Regions from separate parts of the Oceanobacillus aidingensis genome, predicted to be linked through region 2. Evidence: riboswitches for the same ligand, from Rfam matches in the RefSeq annotation. Region 2 holds a riboswitch; each other region holds the start of a gene.

Region 1 (6,323 bases), on a different contig from region 2:
TCTCGCCCGCTATGCTATAATGACTTATGTAGTAAAGAAAAAGAAGGGGATTTTTGTTTTGATTGTTTTATGTACGATGTTAGTGATTGGATTGTTGCTTGGTTTTGTCGGGGCTGGCGGTTCCGGATTTATTATTGCTATATTGACGGAAGTTTTTGGTATTCCTATCCACACAGCGCTTGGAACATCTCTGGCTGCAATGGTCTTCACATCCTTATCGGGCACACTCAGTCACCTGCGGGAAAGAAATACCATGGTAAAAATCGGGCTGGCAACTGGGCTATTTGGCGCAGTTGGAGCTTTTTTTGGTTCCAGGCTGGCAAGCTTTATCCCGGAAAGTGAATTGAAATTTTTTACTGCCGGAATGCTCATTGTATCAGCCATATTGCTGTGGATTCGTGTAACAGCAGGATTTGGCAAGTTTGCCACACAAAAATTTGCTGAGAAAAACCGTTCCTCGAAAAGCAGATTTTGGATGACAGCTGCTGGGATCGGCATCATTACCGGCTTACTATCAGGTGCATTCGGGATTGGCTCAACGCCGTTTATCCAAATCGGGTTGCTAGTATTCTTTGGTTTGTCGATTCAGCTATCTGCAGGCACGACGATGCTTGTTATTATACCAATCGCACTGGTAGGCGGTATCGGTTATTATTCTGTCGGTTTTCTCGATTTGAAATTATTTGCAGAAGTAGTTATCGGAACAATTATAGGTTCTTATATCGGCGCGAAATTCACCACTCGTCTGAATCCAATGATATTAAAAATTGCAATGGTTGCTGTGCCGTTAATCGGCGGGATTATTTTATTGATTTAGATTCCTGTCCATTCGGAGAAAAGCCAGAAAGTGAAAGAAAAGATTACCCTATCAAAAAGGCGACAGCTCTTACTGCCTTTTTAATAGGATAATAGCTTTTAATCTCCCTTACTATACGCCCCGCTTATTTCCCCATACTAATGCATGTACCTGCGGAAGAACACGAACACGATTCAGCACTGTGGATGCCACTACCTGATCAATTAACCATTCATATTTATTTAATAAATGCCGGGATAATTGCTGTGGTTCGATTTCCTCTAAATCATCATTTCCAACTTGCAGAAAAAAAGCCAGTTTTGGATAGCGCTGATGCACTTTTTCTGCATAACGAAGGTCCTCTTTATCAAAAATTACTACCTTTAAGCTGGCATGCGCTAATCGATCATTGATTTCCAATTGATGGATGATATCATCTAGCGTCTCCCAGTTTGTTTTCATCTTAGAGCTTGGCGGTTTAGGAGAAATGGTCAGATCATCAATTTTTACAAACCAGTCCTGGTAGCGGCTTCCCTGTGTTTCCAGTGCAACCTCAATAGACTTTTCCTGAAGCAAATCAATCAGATTATCAATAGCAGATAACAAAGCCGGATTCCCTCCTGAAATCGTCACATGATCAAAGCAGCTTCCTCCTACTTCTTGCAGCCGCTGCCAAATGTCTTCACTCGTCATCTGAACAATATCTTCTTTGGCGCTTCCGTCCCATGTAAATGCGGAATCGCACCAGGCACATCGGTAATCGCATCCAGCAGTTCGGACGAACATGGTTTTTCTTCCGACTACCATTCCTTCACCTTGAATTGTAGGGCCGAATATTTCTAAGACCGGTATTTTACGCATGATTCATCCACTCCCGTCTTGCTTCCGCATAGCTTGTCGGTGTTTCAAATAACCGAACAAATTCCACCTGGCATTGGTTAGGGAGTTCCTGAATTGCCGCTTCCATTTGTTCAAAAATCCAGACGACCATATTCTCAGCAGTTGTGTTCATTTTGGGCAATGTTTCATTTAAATAACGGTGATCTAAAAATGTTTCAATCTTGTTCTTCCAAATCTCTTTTATATCACCAAAATCAATTACGAAACCCACCTTATCTACAAAACCGCTGATACCGAATACAACCTGATACGTATGTCCATGCAGATTCTTACACTTCCCCTCATAACAATGAAGATGGTGCGCTGCATCGAAGGAAAACTCTTTACTTACCATCACGCGTTTTTGGTGATAGGCCAATTCTTCTCTATGAATATCTTTATCCAGCTTTTGCAGCTCTTCGACAATACGAAACCCGAACATTACTGATTCATCTCCTGTCTTCTAACTAAGTATTGGTCTAATCCACGCTGGCGTAATTGACATGCAGGACATTCTCCGCATCCTGCTCCTCTAACCCCGTTATAACAGGTCAACGTCCGTTCTCTGACATAATCAAAGGCTTGCAGTTCATCCGCTAATTCCCATGTTTCTGCCTTATCCAGCCACATTAATGGCGTATGAATCACAAAATCTTCATCCATGGATAGATTTAAGGTGACATTTAATGATTTGGTAAAGATATCCCGGCAATCCGGATATCCGCTGAAATCTGTTTCACAAACTCCCGTAATAATATGCTTGGCATCAATTTGCTTGGCTAGAATGGTTGCAAAAGAAAGGAACAGTAAATTTCTTCCCGGAACAAACGTATTCGGTATGCCGCCATCCTCTGCATTCTCTACTTCAATGTCCTCCCTGGTCAGCGCATTGGGCGCTAATTGATTCAGTAAAGACATGTCTAAAATATGATGTCTCAATCCCTGATCTCCAGCGATTTCCTTTGCCACCTCAATTTCTAAGCTGTGGCGCTGATTGTAGTCGAAGGTGACTAACTCTACATGCTCAAACTTTTCTAATGCCCAAAATAAACAGGTGGTGCTATCCTGACCACCGCTGAATACAACAACTGCTCGATTATTTTTTTCCATAAAAAAATCCCCTTTCCAATTTGAAAAAGAGAATTCTAAACACCCGAAAAATGCAAAAAACCATACCTAAGGCGCGGTATGGGTATCCTTAGTTTTTTATAGAGGGTGTTAGCTAGAACCTCTTCTACTTTGTATCGTAGATTTTATTCAATTTCTTTTACAATTGGCAGTATAACATATATTTCCTGATGATGTTATCCTGATTTCTTTTTTCAAACATGAAATTACGTTTCATCAACCAGTTTGGCTTTGCAGTGTTTGCTTTTTCTCTCTTTTTAATATTACAAAAGCTCCCTTTATTCGTTTCATTATCCACGATAAAGGGAGCATCATTACAGATTACTGCATGAAATTCTGCTTTCAGCTGCTATTGTATATTTTACTTTTTCTCACGAATCCCCATAAGCGTGTTTGCCCCTGCTGGCCAGTTTTCTTTTGCCAGTCTTGGAAATTGATTAATCCGTACATCAACAGATTCCGGAAACGGCGCAGGGCGTCCAGATGACTGATCTATCCCCATCACCATCTGTTCACTGGTTGCCACAGTATCATTTTCTTTGTTTTTCATTTCAAACCAAAGATGCACACGCTTTGCATCCCGGTTCAACACAGTGACCTTTGTAAGCAGCTCCTCGTTTTCATGCGCCTCTTTTACATATTTAATATGCGCTTCCAGCGTAAAAATGGTATAAGCACTTGCTTTTCGTCCTTCTTCATCCAGACCGATCACATCCATGAAAGCATCGAGGCTATAACTGAAAATCAATGCGTAGTATGCATCGTTCAGATGTCCGTTATAGTCTACCCACGCACGTAACACATTGCCCTTCCATACTTGTTTACTTTCTGTCATAGGAGATCAGCCTTTCTGCCGGCCAGAAGCCTTCTTCCTCTAAAAGCCCCATTAATTTAATCAAGAAACGGTCCCGGCGATGTTCAAGGTCATCGATAGAAATCTCTCCGCTTTGTTCAGCAGTCCCTGAAATCACTTTTTCACTTAATTCTTCCGTCAGTTCAGGTGCCACTAAACGGGTCCAAGGCAGCTTCAATGCAGGGCCGAATTGTTCAAGCATGTGCCGCATCCCGTCCTTACCGCCTGCTAAATGAAGCGTTAGAAATGGTCCCATCAGTGCCCAGCGAAGACCAGGGCCGTAGACAATGGCTTTATCTACCTCTTCCGTTGTCGCTACGCCATCATTGACAATATGAAGCCCTTCACGCCAAATTGCTTCCATAAGCCGGTCGCCAATGTGGCCGTCAATTTCACCTTTCATCACAAGCGGCTTCATATGCATGCTTTCATAAAGCTCCTCTGCCTTTTCCATATAACTGCGCTCTGTCTGCTTTCCTCCTGCGATTTCCACCAATGGAATTAAGTAAACGGGGTTAAATGGATGGGCAACAATGATTCGTTCTGGGTGATGCACACAATCTTCCTGCAGGACAGAAGGCATGTATCCAGAAGTACTTGAAGCGATAATCGCTGTCGGTTTAGCAGCAGCATCCACCTGCGCTAATACCTTTTTCTTCAAGGCTTCCTGCTCTGGAACATTTTCCTGTATCAAATCGGCTTCTTTTACAGCTTCCTCCAGCTCGTTGTAGAAGGTCAGATTCTCCTTTGCAGCTTCGTTGCTTATTCCGTATTCTTCTAATGTTGTCCAAATAGCATCTATCATTTTTTCTGTTTTTTCTTTTGCATCAGGAGCCGGATCAAAAGCATTGACCTTATGACCATTTGCTAAAAAGCGTGCAATCCAGCCATTGCCAATCACGCCGGTTCCTAAAACTGCCATTGTTTTTTGCGCCATATTTCACCTCTTAGGAATTAAATTTTTTAAGATTTAAATGTTCTCTTGCCTCTGCAGCCGTCATCGGCTCCAGCTTGACACTATTTAAAATGCTGACAGCTTGATCAACCAGCTGTTCATTTGTACCAAGTACACCTTTTTCTAAATATAAGTTATCTTCTAAACCGACCCGGACATTCCCGCCGAGTAAAGCAGCCTGTGCCACAATCGGCAGCTGCATACGGCCAATACCAAAGGCTGACCAATGCGCGCCATCAACCACTCTTCTTTTCATATATTCGATTGTTTCTGCATCCGCATCAGCGCCCCATGGAATACCAAGACAAAATTGATACATTGGTGTTCCTTCTACTAGTCCTTCAGAAATTAATTGGTTAGCAAGACGGATATGTCCTGTATCAAATACTTCCATTTCGGGTTTTACGCCGCTTTCTTTAATCAGCTTTGCGTGCTCCCGAAGCCAGTCTTCCGGCCCTAAATAAACTTGATTGCCAAAGTTTAAACTGCCGCAATCCAAGGTGGTGAGTTCCGGAAGCAATTCCCCGACCGGTTCATGACGCTCTTTTGGTGTCTGAATATCAGTCCCTTCTCCTCCACAAGTTGGATTTTCTAGATTTGGAACAAAGTCGCCGCCCCCGCCAGCCGTAATATTAATAATCACATCTGTATCGGATTCACGGATTCGTTCCACGGTTTCTCTAAAAAGGGCCACATCGTGACTGAGTTTCCCTGTCTTGGGATCACGAACATGGATATGTGCAATTGCAGCACCTGCTTTTGCTGATTCAATAGCAGATTCCGCAATTTCTTTTGGCGTAATTGGAACATGTCTGCTTTTCTCTGTTGTATCACCTGCACCAGTCAGTGCTGCAGTGATGATTCGTTTATTCTTCATTTTTTGCTTCCTCCTTTTTGGTTGGGGTGACAATAGGAACATGGTTAAAAATCTCGCCACTTTCAAAAAACGCAACAAGATTATTTATCCAATTATAATAGGCATTCCATTCATCCAGCTCCTGCTGTAATCTCTCCATTCGAACTTTTACTTCTTCTGAGGAATCCTCTGTCAAAAAAGTTTCTAAATGACGAATTTGTTCTCTGAGACGGCGTTCTAAACTCGTATTACGTTTTACAACCTCTGACCAGTTACTTGTAAATAAGGATATAAATGTTTGTGCATAATCGCGTTCTACATTGTAATGATCTTTGCGGCTGCCTTTCACGTATTCTTTCTCAGCGATATTAAATGAGATCATCTGTCGCATGACCTGACTCATTCTTGTTTTACTCATTCCAGTTTCTTCAGCCAGTGAATCTAATGTCATTGCCTCGCGATTCATATAGATAATGCCAAGCAGCCGTCCGACTGTCGAGGATACGCCGAACGTTTCCATGTTATCTGCGATTCGATCTGTGAGCAGTTCTTCGCAGGATTTGATTTCTTGAAGCAATTGATTATTTGAAAATGATTCCATCGTCAAGCTCCCCTTTAACTTGTATATGTGTCACTGTAACACGGATTAAATAAAATTGGAAAAATCAAGTTTGATAGTAAATGAGCGTAAAAGTAAGCAATTCTAAGATAAACTGCACTGTATACTTTGTAAAGTTTAAATTGCACAGATTTTACGGTTTAAATCGCTTTTTTCGGATTTTCATTTTTACCTGTCTGTTTATTATACTGAGTAAGTCTAAATTTTAGTTTTACGGAATAAGCAATGGAGGTGCTT
Region 2 (6,323 bases):
AAATTATGGACTGGACGAATGATCATGTGACATCCACCCTGCATATTTGCTGGGGAGCACAGGCTGCTTTATATCATCATTATGGCATTGATAAGCATCCGCTTCCGAAAAAATGCTTTGGGATTTTTGAACATGATGTGTTAACACCAAAAGAACGCCTGGTAAGAGGGTTTGATGAAGTATTCTTAGCCCCGCATTCCCGCTATACAACGGTTTCTTTGGAAGAAATCGAAAATCATCCTGAACTGCAGCTGATTGCTGTATCCGATGACGCAGGAGTCTTTTTACTTGCTTCTAAGGATGGAAAGCATATTATGGCAACCGGGCATTTAGAATACATGGCAAACACATTGAAGGAAGAATATGAAAGAGACCATGCACGAGGAATCGATACAGCTATGCCGGAAAATTATTATCCCAATAATAATCCGGAAAAACAGCCGAAGCATCGTTGGAAGAGTCACTCCAGCTTGCTGTTTTCCAACTGGCTGAATTATTATGTGTATCAAGAAACCCCTTATGTATGGGGAGAAGAGTAAAAATAGATTGAATGAAGCAGAGAAGGGACTGGATGCGTCTGGTCCTTTTTTAAAACACCAAAAAATAAGGCTGAAGCAGCTGCCAGCCTTATTTTTTGGTGTTTATCCTAATCGTTTTTGATAAAACAGAGGCATGCTCATAAGCATTCATCAATCCCTGCTGCTGAATGGTTGTTTTAGGAATACTTTTATACAGCAAAGTAATTGGAAAGTTTGCTGAGAATGGAAAAGGTTCCATGGTTATTGTCTCCTTATCTTCCCAGCTGACAGAAAAAGCAGATGGAAAGGAGGATGCGGTGTTTGAAACGGATATCCCGTTTTTAAAAAAAGGATGAAGGTCTTTATCCGCGGCTCCCGGCTCATTCATACATGCGAACAGAGATAGATTATCGGAAAACTGTAAAAGCGTATAATCCATTTCAAACGTCGCTTGATTAAAATGATCCATCCTGCTGATCAGCCATTCCTGCCGCTCTGCTTCCTGCTGAACAAACGCTTTTGCTTCAGGGAGCGTGGATGTTACGAGAAAACGCTTATAATGTTCACTGCATAATAATGCGGCATACCTGTCCTTTTCCTGGACCTGCTCAATACCCTGCGTGTACAAGACGGTTTTTGGTATGTCTGGAAAATCGATAAAGGAATAGGGACGATTTGCCTGATCATTCCAAAAAGGCTGCTTGTCAAAGGCCTCCCAGCCGCAGTCATGCTGATAAGCTGCATAGATAACAGAATCTTTATAAGGCGTATGCTCGAAATAACCCGAGGCCAGATTTTTAACTATTTCTCCAGATACAGAAGCATGGTCTACCTGTGTTATAAAAATAAAATGGCCGTTCTGATTTCGGATAATCATTTTACTCATTCCCTTCCTTGTGATTGATTGCATGGAGAACGAAAGAGCCCCAGGAAGCTTTTCATATCATTAAAAAAATTACTTCTCCATTCTTAAAAAAGACGATGGATTACATTCTCCACCGTCTTTTTCTCTGTATTATATCATTTTATCAAAATGTATCCGTTTATATAAAGTATAGAAGATCGGAATGCCGATCAGTAAAACAATCAATTCACTGATTCCGGTTGTAAGCCATGTCAGCAGGAACGGTAATTGTAAAGCTATATTTAGCATAAAGGCAATAATAAACATATTAAAGCTGAAAATCAATGTATTTAGAAATAGCAGTGTCAGCTTGTTTTTAATATATTTTTTTAAGAAAATAATAATTCCTAAAGATATGGCGGTATGTGCTGTCCCGAATAAAAGATCCAATCCGCCTGCCATTGAAAATAAATTAGATGCAAATACACCAATCGTAATGCCGAAAAAGTAACGCTTATCAAAGATAATCAAATGGTTAAACATCTCTGATATTCGAAATTGAATCGCCCCAAATGCAACTGGGGAGACCAGTAGGGATACGGCGACATACAATGCTGCAATAATCCCGTTAATCACAAGTGTCCTTATATTCATATCCTGTTTTCCTCCTAGTTTTTTAGCGTGGGATGGTTACGAACCACGTTGAACCTAGCCTATCATACCAGTATCGAAGAAGGAAAACAATCGTTTTGTATATGTAATGATTTGGAAAACGCGAAGCTTTTAAACATAAAAACAAGTTTAACAGGGAGCGGACAAAATAAATGAAGTGACATCATGGAAAAGAAACGAAACTAAAAACAAACCCCCGGCTGTCAAACCGGGAGTTCGTCGTTATCAGTTTATTCTTCCAGAGCAGCTTCCAAAAATGTCCGATTAACCAATCCTTCAATTTCATCTGACTGCATATACCCTGCTTCGTAGCTGATTGTTGCCATTTGCTGCAGCACTTCTTCGTTGATTTCATACGTTGGATTGAGACGTTCGCTTGCTTCCAGCGTTTCCTCGTAATCCAACTCGTTGCCTGTCGTTTTTTCAATGTGATTGACAAATAATTCAACTGCTTCTTCCTGATTCTCTTCAATAAATTCTACAGCACGGGCATGGGCACGTAAATAGGCCTGTGTTAATTCCTCATTGCTTTCCGTAAATGATTTCCGCGCAGTAACAACAGTTGTTGTTGATTCTGTTCCCCAAGCAAATTCTTCTTCATCAAGGAGAATGTCGGCGTTTGCCTGATTTTCCAAATATACGCCCCAAGGCTCCTGCGTGGCCGCAGCATCGACGTCTCCCTGCAGGAACAGCGTGGATGTGTCAGCAGGAGCCTGCGGTACCAAGCTTACGGTTCCGCCCTCGTCATCTACTTTCAGACCGACATCATCTAATGCTTCTCGCAACATGATGTCCTGCGTGGAACCAATAGTCGGGATGGCTACGCGCATGCCATCAAGATCTTCAACGCTTTCGATACCTGAATCTTCACGAGTGGCAAGGACTGCCCCGCCATTCACCGCTCCGGCAATGATTTCATGCTCCGGATTTCTTAAATAAGTTGTTGTTGCCGGAGACGGGCCAACAGTACCAATGTCGATATCCTGTGTGGACATAGCCTCCATAAAGGCACTGCCATCCGGGAATGTGGAGGTTTCGATATTTACCTCTTCTCCCATTTCTTCTTCAAAGTAACCATTTTCCAGCGCAACTACCGTAGTAATATGTGTAAAATTAGGGAAATATCCAATGTGTATTTCATCGGCAGCTTCTTCTGAACCACAGCCTGCCGCTCCTAATAAAAGAAGCGCACCCAGGCCGAATAATATTTTTTTCATATCCCTCATCCTTTCTATTAAGCTCCAACGCCCCATTTTCTTGCAACAGAGCGTTCCATTCTAAGAAATACCTGATTATCCATAATCGTACCGATGATACCGATCACAATCATAATAGAGAGTACTAAATCCATTGATTGCAAGGAGCGTCCCATATCTAACAGATACCCGAGGCCGCCGTTTCCACCGAGAAGCTCCCCAGCCATGATTGCGCGCCAGGCGAAAGCCCAAGCAACACGAAGACCAGAGATAATATGCGGTACGGATGCCGGAAGAATCACGGTTCGCACAAGATGCGTACCCGACGAACCTAATGTACGTGCAGCATTTAAATAAAGATTGGGCACATTTTTAAATCCGGTGCTTGCATTTACTGTCATTGTCCAGGTTGCTCCAATAGTCACAATAAATAAAATGGCTACATTCCCAAGTCCAAACCAGACAATAGCCAGAGGGAACCAGACAATACTCGGAATGGACTGTAACGCAGTCACAAAAAATCCAAGCGTATCATCCACCCATTTATAACGGGCAATTAAGTACCCAAAAATCAGACCTAAAATTACTGCTATGGAAAAACCGAGCAGCAGTCTCCCGAGCGTCATTCCTGTAGCTCCGAGTATTTGCCCGGAAATCAGACCGTTCACTAATGTGCTTAACACCGTGACTCCGCCGGGATCATTCGGGATAAGCAAAGGGGGAAACATAAAGGTCGGAAACAGGTTGGTTTTAGATATGATCTCCCATATAGTCACGATCACGATCACGAACAGCACTCGTCTTAAGGCGGTAATCATCCCCGAACTCCTCCTTCAACACTTTTTCCATTTCTTCTTCCAATTCCTTCATCACACGTGTTTCTAAATCTACAATTACACTATCTGATGGGTTACGCGGGCGCGCCGCCTGTACTCTGAAAGATTTTTTGATTGCTCCAGGTCTCGTGCTCATAAGCAATACCCGTTCTGAAAGCGTGAGTGCTTCACGAATATTATGCGTGATAAAGAGAATGGTTTTTCCGGTTTTTTGCCAAATTTCTTGCAGCTCCTGATGCAAAATAAGCCGTGTCTGTTCATCAAGGGCTGCAAATGGTTCATCCATCAAAAGAACGTCAGGATCCATCACGAGAGCACGCGCAATTGCTACACGCTGCTGCATGCCGCCCGATAATTCATGGGGAAAAGCATGCGCAAAATTTCCGAGATGCACCATTCGAAGCCCTTCCATTGCTTTTTCTTCCGCTTCTTTTTTGCTCATTTTTTTCAACAGCAGTCCATATGTAACATTATCCATGACATTCATCCATGGAAATAAACCGCCTTGTTGAAAAACAACGACCCGGTCAGTCCCCGGTCCTTTAACTTTTTTATCATTCACATATACTTCTCCAGAAGTCGGGCTGTCCAGACCGGCGATTAAATTCAAAATCGTAGACTTGCCGCAGCCGGAAGGTCCAAGCAAAGAAACAAATTCGCCAGCTTCAATTTGGAGATCGATATCATGCAGGACATGGAGCGAATCCGTTTTGCCTTTGGGGAAGCTTTTATTTACCTGCTCCAGTTTTACCTTCATAAAGAACCTCTCCTTCAAAATAATAAATAAATATAAGTAAACTTATAAGGATTATATATTATGCAAAAAAAAGCGTCAAGGGAACTTGTATTGTGATACGTTTGGTATTTTATTAAATGAATTATAAAATCTTGCCCAAATGACAGGCATAAAGGGAAGGGTTCATGCGTTTTCTCTCAACGGCAGTTTTAAAAAAATGTTTCCGTTTGAAAAAATATTAAAAAAGAAGAATCAACACCAAAATCTATGGTTGGAAAATAGAATTAAATGTGATAAAAGCAACAAGCTAGCGGAGGAAAAACACGGAGACTCCTATGGGAAGGCGCGGGACATAAGTGCGACTATGCTTCTGTCTGCGCCTGCCGGCTTGCCAATCAGCAAGTCTTCTTTTCACCCGCAGGGCATAAGTGCGACTATGCTTCTGTCTGCGCCTGCCGGCTTGCCAATCAGCAAGTCTTCTTTTCACCCGCAGGGCATAAGTGCGACTATGCTTCTGTCTGCGCCTGCCGGCTTGCCAATCAGCAAGTCTTCTTTAAAGGAGATGGGCTCGGGGCCCATGGAAAGCGTAGTGTATTTCCGTAGCGGTCGCTTACAGCAAATATATATCTACTATGTCACCCATAGATTTTGGTGAAGAGCCAAAAAGAAAAACCTGCAAATATTTTGACCATCGTACTTACTTTATTTATAATAAGTTACATAAAGTAAGTTTATTATTTTTAGTTAATTATAAATCAATTAAGAAAGGTGACTAATACTATATGGAAAATAAATTTTTTGAATCTCCGACAATGCATGTATCAGATATAACCATTCAAGTAGCGAATTTACAGCGTTCCCTCGATTTTTATCATACTTTTCTAGGCTTTCAAGTGATGGAGGAGACAGAAAACCAGGCCATCCTTTCTGCTGATGGAAAGAAGGCTTTAATCATACTGGAACAGCCGGAAGGAGCGCTGCCGAAACAAGGCAAAACCACAGGGCTTTATCATTTTGCCATTTTATTGCCTCAAAGAGCGGATTTGGCGGCATTTTTAAAACATCTTCTGCAGGCAGGGAAAGCATACAGCCTGCAATTAGGGGCTGCCGATCATATTGTCAGTGAAGCACTCTATTTTTCTGATCCGGATGGAAATGGAATCGAAGTTGCCAGAGACCGATTGTCTAAAAGCTGGAAGTGGATAGATGAATCCGTGCAAATGAGTACGGATCCGCTTGATGCAGATGGACTACTGGCAGAGGCTGCTGGTGATTGGCAGGGGATGCCTGTGGAAACACGTATTGGACATGTGCATCTCCATGTGAATGATTTGCCGGCAGCAAAGGAATTTTACATTAAGGGAATAGGGTTCCAAGAGGTAACTGGATTTCCTGGAGCATCTTTTTTATCTGACAACGGTTATCATCACCATATTGCGATTAATACATGGAATGGGGAAGGAGCGCCGATTCCAGATTTACAAGCGGCTGGGATGCAGTTTTTTACAATAACGTACCCGA
Region 3 (6,323 bases), on a different contig from region 2:
CGTCCCTTCCCGAATATATACAGTAGCGCCCGCCTCCGCTTCCGAGCTGGCTTTAGCAATTGTCTGAAAGGGAGACTCCAATGTACCTTCATTTTGATCGTTTCCATCCATTGCTACATAAATTACTTGGTTTGTAGAATACAGCGAACAGACAGTAAATAAAACACCGGCAGCTGCACATGCTGCAATCATAAATAATCCCATACTCTTCATGGCTTTCTCCTAGATAACCTTATTTCTTTTCTTCTTTCTGATTCTCCTCATTGCCGTTACCGTCGCTATTCTTCTTCTCCTCTTCACCAGGAAGCGGATCTATTTTATGCTTATAGCCATACCCTTTTGATAATGTAACCAAGGATAAAATAATAACCATTGCAACCACAATGACCGAAATAGCAATTACTGCGATATAGGACCCCATAATATACCTCCATCATCTTTTCTTATATTCTATCCTATTAAACTATGCATGCCTTTTCAATTAATTTCTATTTTGCTGTAAGTTACTGCGCCTCCAATATAAGAAACCACTTACTCCCCTTTGCTTGTACCATATTGGGACTTAGTATAAACTCTAGTATGTATGTTATTAAAGTTTATCACGGAGAATCACTCGGAAATCTCTTTATGATAGAAGTTTCTTTTTTAGTAAGTTGAAATAAAAAATGCGTGCAAAGGAGCAATACAATAATGCCAGAACCTATCGTTACCTATCAAAATGTTCATAAATCCTTTGGGAATGTGGAGATATTGAAGGGGATTGATTTAGATATATATCCAGGTGAAAAAGTCGCTGTCATTGGTCCAAGCGGATCAGGGAAAACAACAATTATCCGGATGCTGATGACATTAGAGCAGCCAACATCTGGAGACATTATCGTAGACGGCCGCAATTTGTGGAAAATGGAGAAGAACGGAAAATGGATGCATGCGAATGAAAATCATCTGCGCTCTATTCGCGGTGAGATTGGAATGGTATTTCAGCATTTCAATCTATTTCCGCATATGACGATTTTAGAAAATTGTATGACAGCGCCTATGCATGTGAAAAACGAAGTAAAAAACGAAGTAAAAAAGCGCTCGATAGAAATGCTGGAGCGTGTAGGACTCGGGAGTAAACTGGATAATTATCCAAGTCAGCTTTCAGGCGGACAAAAACAGCGGGTAGCCATGGCCCGTGCCCTTGTGATGCGTCCTAAAATCATGTTATTTGATGAGGTTACCTCTGCACTTGACCCGGAGCTGGTCGGAGAGGTGCTAAATGTTATTCGTGATATTGCAGAAAATGATGATATGGCGATGGTTCTTGTCACGCATGAAATGAACTTCGCCCTGGATATAGCGGATAAGGTACTCTTTTTAGATGAAGGGGTTATCGCAGAGCAAGGTGCAGCAAGTGAGGTCATCGAGCATTCAGAGAACCCTCGTGTTCAATCCTTTTTGCAGCGTTTTAGAGGGTGAGCGAAAAATATTTAATCCTCCCCAGCCATGTTTAGCTTCGGCTGAGGTTTTTATAGATATTTTATGTTTCTGGTTAAACGGGTTCAAATGGGTTACCTATCAATATTTTAATTTTGAAGTTTCACTTATAATTTAAAGGAAAAATATTCCGTAAAGGCAATAATATAAGAGGAAAAGGCTCTTAGGGGAGCAAAGGATTTCGTATATTACGAATGTATTAAAAAAACCAGCCGGATTGACTGGTTTTTTCCTGTTATGCAAAATAAGAATTTATGAAACTTCCTCTCCTTCATCAGGAAGCTTTCAATAACTCCGACTGATGTTTTTCTTCATATTTTCGCGCCCAGCGGACAAGCAGATACGCAAATGGTGTATCAACCGCTGCAACGGTAAACTTCCAAATATATTGCGAGACAATCATTCCCAGTAAAACAGATGTCGGGACAACGCCCCAAAAAGCAATCGTAATAAATAGGACGGTATCAAAGAGCTGGCTCGTCATCGTTGATAAATTATTACGCAGCCACAGCTTTTTCCTTCCATGCCGCTGTTTTAACGTATGAAAAATGGAAACATCCAGGTGCTGGCTGACAAAATAAGAAACCAGGCTTGCTAAAATTATCCGGAAGCTCCCATTAAAAATCTCTTCAAAGGCAGCCTGTGATTGGAAATCGGCAGCCGGCGGAAGCTGAATGGAAATATAAATAAATACCATGGCAAGCACCTGTGTGAGAAAACCAGCCTGGACCGTTCTCCGAGCTGCCTTTTTTCCATAAACTTCCCCAATGACATCCGTCATCAAATAAGTAATCACATATACAATCGCTGCAGCGGGCAATACAATACTTCCCATTTCAAATAATTTAACCGACAAAATATTCGATAATAATAATAGGCCGACAAAAACGGCAGTGAAATAAATATACATTCTCCTGTTCCCTTCTCTTCAAAGGTGCAAGGATCTTAGTTTCCCTCTATCGATTATCAATCTTTTCCGGATACATATCATGCTGCATTAACCGGTTTTCTGCCATCTTTTCAAATTTTGTCCCCGCTTTTCCATAATTGCAATACGGGTCGATGGAAATACCTCCGCGGGGCGTAAACTTTCCTCTTACTTCAATATAACGCGGATCCATCAGCTCAATTAAATCGTTCATAATAATATTGACACAGTCCTCATGGAAGTCACCATGATTCCGGAAACTGAATAAATATAATTTTAAAGACTTACTCTCTACCATTTTGATATCTGGAATATAGCTGATATAAATCGTCCCAAAATCCGGCTGATTCGTTATCGGACAAAGCGTTGTAAATTCCGGACAGTTTAATTTCACAAAATAATCACGATTTGGATGCTGATTATCAAATGTTTCTAAAATCTCAGGTGTATAATCAAACGCATATTTCGTTTCTTTATTCCCCAGCAATTCAATTCCTTGAAGATCCTTCTCACTTCTTCCTGCCATACTCGTCACCTCCTTTAGATATATTACGATAACAGAAATCAGTTATTTTCTATTACCTTGCAGTTCAAAACTTCCTCACATAGAAAAAGCCGTGCTCCCAAGGAACACGGCTTGATAATCGCAAGTTGTCCTTAGTTTTTTATAGAGGGTTTAAGCTAAGAACCTCTGCCTGAAGTTTAAAATAACACTTCATATTATAAGAATAGATAAAAGGCATGTCAAATTTTCTTTTTATCCCAGCCATCCTCTATCACAGCCAGAACCTGTGCCATGAGGCTATCCTTCCACATCCTCGCCAATAATCCGCACTTCCCGCTCTAACTGCACATCAAATTTCTCTTTTACCGTCGCTTGAACAAATTGAATTAAGGAAATATATTCGGAAGCCGTTGCATTTTGTTTATTTACAATAAAACCGGCATGCTTTGTGGAGACTTCTGCTCCGCCAATTTGCTTCCCTTGAAGATTACAGTCTTGGATCAGCTTACCGGCAAAAAAACCGGGCGGGCGTTTGAACACACTGCCGCAAGACGGGTACTCGAGCGGCTGTTTGGATTCTCTTTTATATGTAAGATCATCCATCATTTCTTTAATTTCTTCTTTGTTCCCGGGCTTTAACGCGAATGTTGCTTCCAACACAATATAACCGTTGTCCGGGATGTTACTTGTGCGATAGCTGAGATCTAATTGCTCTGCTGTTAATGTCAGCAGTTCGCCGTCCTTTGTCGCAACTACCGTACTTTCCAGCGCATCTTTAATTTCTCCGCCATATGCACCTGCATTCATATATAGCGCTCCGCCGACGGAACCTGGAATACCGCAGGCAAACTCTAAACCGGCAAGCTCTTCATTTAAAGCAAAACGGGAAGCATCAATAATTCTTGCTCCGCTCTGAGAGATAACTTTATCTTCTTCTCTCCAAATAGCTGACAGCTGCTGCAGGTTCATAACGATCCCGCGGATGCCGCCATCCTTCACAATCAGATTAGAACCATTTCCAAGCATTGTAAATGGGACATTTTCCTGATTAGCAAAGCGAATAATCGCCTGCACTTCCTCGTAAGTGGACGGAGTAATGTAAAAATCCGCTTCCCCGCCTAATTTCGTATACGTATGTTCTCTAATCGGCTCATTCATCAATACATTCTCTTTTTTCGTATGTTGAATTAATTGATCATAAAGATGATGGTATTTATTCATGCTATCATTCCTTTAATTTGTCAAAATCTTTTCTCTATTTGACCTTTATATTCTCATTCTTTTCCTACTTTGTTAAAAACAGGCATTCATCTTACTCCAGTTGAGCATTTCCGCATAACTGAAGTAAGATCATTTGATAAATCAATCCTATACCATTGTAGTTGATTCACTTTAATCTTGCCACAAAAAGCTATGAATCAATTTATCAATTTGCATACTTTCGTGCAGGGCACTGTGTGTCAGCTGCGGGTCATCAATAATCGTCTCTTTGAAATTTTGTTCGGGTATCATACTCCTCAGTGCCTTCACACTTTCCGGAACAGCAACGGAATCACCTGTACTGGCAATGCTGTAAACATCCACATCCGCAGGAAACATATTCTGCTGCAGCATATTTATCGCATGCGAATCGGGTTTCAAATCTTCTGCAGCTGCATCTTGATGAATTTCAAAATATCTTTCATTATAAATACCATCAAATGGACTGCCGATGGCTACAAGTTTATTAACAGATGGATAGTCATTCCTTGCATATTCCATCGTATATTTCACAGCAAGAATACCGCCCATAGAATGTCCGACCAGGTTAACTTCCTCCACTCGATAATTTTCCTTTAGATGAAGAAGCACTGCCGCAATCCATTCTGTACTTTCCTCAAAGCTTGCACGATTATCCTCTAAAACAATCTGTACAAACATGGGCGCATATCTCCCGTTATTTAAGTTATAATCGACAATATCTCCGTTCTCTGTCACATAGTAGATAAATCCTTTATTTCCCCATTGGTACATATTTTCAAAACGGTCAAGCATATGACCAAATGAATTCTCCGTTCCTTTATAACCATGTATAAAAATCGTCGGTGCACCGGTATACTCCTCTGCTTGCGTTTCATCGTTCTGGTAAAAATAAATACCTGTTGCAATGGCGCAGATAACCAGGAGACCCAGGACAATACCTGCAATCTTCTTTCTCATTTATTTCCCTCAATTTCTGTTGTAAATCTAAGTACATCTCATGCTCTGAAGTACATAGCTATTATAACATCCTTCCTTTGCTGGAACACCATTTCTTCTACTTTATGTGTTTATTTTTTTACTTCATTGGCATATTTTTTATCAGGAATTAAAATACAAATTTTAAGAAAATAATGATTGAAAAATAAGTACCTGCAGGAAGCCCTCTGTTCATTCCTCCGCCATGGGTATCTATAAAAAGAAAGCAAATAGAATCTGCTTTTTAAACAGCATTCTATTTGCTTTCAATCATTATTGGGCAATCCGTTCATAAAAATATCCCGTCCGATAATTCATTTCTGCTTATAAGTCTTTATTGCCCTCTATTCATAATATGATTAATGATGATGGTCGTCATCTTCATGCTCATGATCGTGGTCATGATCGCCTTCCTCACCATCTTCATGCTCATGATCCTCGCCTTCATGGTCGTCAATCGTAATTTCTGTAACCGGAGACTTGGCAACTGGATTATGATCATCATCGTAAAGAACCGCAAGAACTTCCTGTCCATCTACTTCTGCATCACCCATATAAGAATCCCCGTATTGATCTTCTGCCACCGTCCATTCCTCTTCAGCAGAATCACGTATGTACCAGTGCCAATGATCCAAATCTTCCTCTTCTGTTACTGCCTCTAATTTAAAAACATCGCCTGTATGGTAATGGTCGGATAACCCTTCAATTTCGATATTTTCCGGCACATCCTCGAAGGAAACCGCTTCGTCATCATAATCATGGTTATGCTCTTCTTCTTCATGATTTCCTTCTGGCTCTTCCTGGCTGGCTGTCCCTTCATCTTGATTATCTGCTTCTTCATTTCCGGACTGACAGCCAGCTATAAACAGGAAACTAATTAAGCCTAATATAATTCCTAATTGCCAAAACTTCTTCATAAAAAACACTCCTTCCATAATGCGTAATGATTACGTTTCGTAACGATTACGATTAAAATTATACATAGATGCCTTTTAGTGGTCAAGTGATTTTTTTAAGGTACTATTCTTCATAGACATGAAAATATGCTGCCATACTACGCTGATCGAATGATATGATTTCTGCTTCCACTAATCGTTTGGGCAAAAATGGCCTGAAACCTGATTCAACCCTTATAAATAAAAGTCTCAAGCTCCCACGAACAAATATCCTGGGAGCTTGAGACTTTTATTTATC

Evidence for each region. A riboswitch is a leader RNA that binds a small molecule or an ion and turns the genes downstream of it on or off. The one in region 2 is predicted to bind preQ1.
Region 1: linked by a shared signal. The riboswitch ahead of queC (7-cyano-7-deazaguanine synthase QueC) and the one ahead of ACFO3P_RS11365 (QueT transporter family protein) in region 2 are both predicted to bind preQ1.
Region 3: linked by a shared signal. The riboswitch ahead of queF (preQ(1) synthase) and the one ahead of ACFO3P_RS11365 (QueT transporter family protein) in region 2 are both predicted to bind preQ1.

Annotation. Positions count from the first base shown of each region.
Region 1 is NZ_JBHSFT010000043.1:39,926-46,248, forward strand. It holds gene ACFO3P_RS15790 (sulfite exporter TauE/SafE family protein) at 59-817, shown strand; gene queE (7-carboxy-7-deazaguanine synthase QueE) at 929-1,657, opposite strand; gene queD (6-carboxytetrahydropterin synthase QueD) at 1,650-2,117, opposite strand; gene queC (7-cyano-7-deazaguanine synthase QueC) at 2,117-2,785, opposite strand; PreQ1 riboswitch class I at 2,868-2,913, opposite strand; gene ACFO3P_RS15810 (thioesterase family protein) at 3,165-3,638, opposite strand; gene ACFO3P_RS15815 (3-hydroxyacyl-CoA dehydrogenase NAD-binding domain-containing protein) at 3,625-4,593, opposite strand; gene ACFO3P_RS15820 (beta-keto acid cleavage family enzyme) at 4,604-5,488, opposite strand; gene ACFO3P_RS15825 (GbsR/MarR family transcriptional regulator) at 5,478-6,068, opposite strand.
Region 2 is NZ_JBHSFT010000016.1:26,790-33,112, reverse strand. It holds gene metA (homoserine O-acetyltransferase MetA) at 1-539, shown strand, start outside; gene ACFO3P_RS11370 (DUF3891 family protein) at 628-1,404, opposite strand; gene ACFO3P_RS11365 (QueT transporter family protein) at 1,534-2,016, opposite strand; PreQ1 riboswitch class I at 2,025-2,069, opposite strand; gene ACFO3P_RS11360 (ABC transporter substrate-binding protein) at 2,265-3,251, opposite strand; gene ACFO3P_RS11355 (ABC transporter permease) at 3,269-4,048, opposite strand; gene ACFO3P_RS11350 (ABC transporter ATP-binding protein) at 3,981-4,823, opposite strand; gene ACFO3P_RS11345 (hypothetical protein) at 5,020-5,457, shown strand; gene ACFO3P_RS11340 (VOC family protein) at 5,585-6,323, shown strand, end outside.
Region 3 is NZ_JBHSFT010000010.1:123,670-129,992, forward strand. It holds gene ACFO3P_RS07315 (right-handed parallel beta-helix repeat-containing protein) at 1-213, opposite strand, end outside; gene ytzI (YtzI protein) at 233-421, opposite strand; gene ehuA (ectoine/hydroxyectoine ABC transporter ATP-binding protein EhuA) at 691-1,461, shown strand; gene ACFO3P_RS07330 (queuosine precursor transporter) at 1,754-2,389, opposite strand; gene queF (preQ(1) synthase) at 2,436-2,933, opposite strand; PreQ1 riboswitch class I at 3,059-3,105, opposite strand; gene murB (UDP-N-acetylmuramate dehydrogenase) at 3,210-4,133, opposite strand; gene ACFO3P_RS07345 (alpha/beta fold hydrolase) at 4,305-5,111, opposite strand; gene ACFO3P_RS07350 (hypothetical protein) at 5,489-6,046, opposite strand.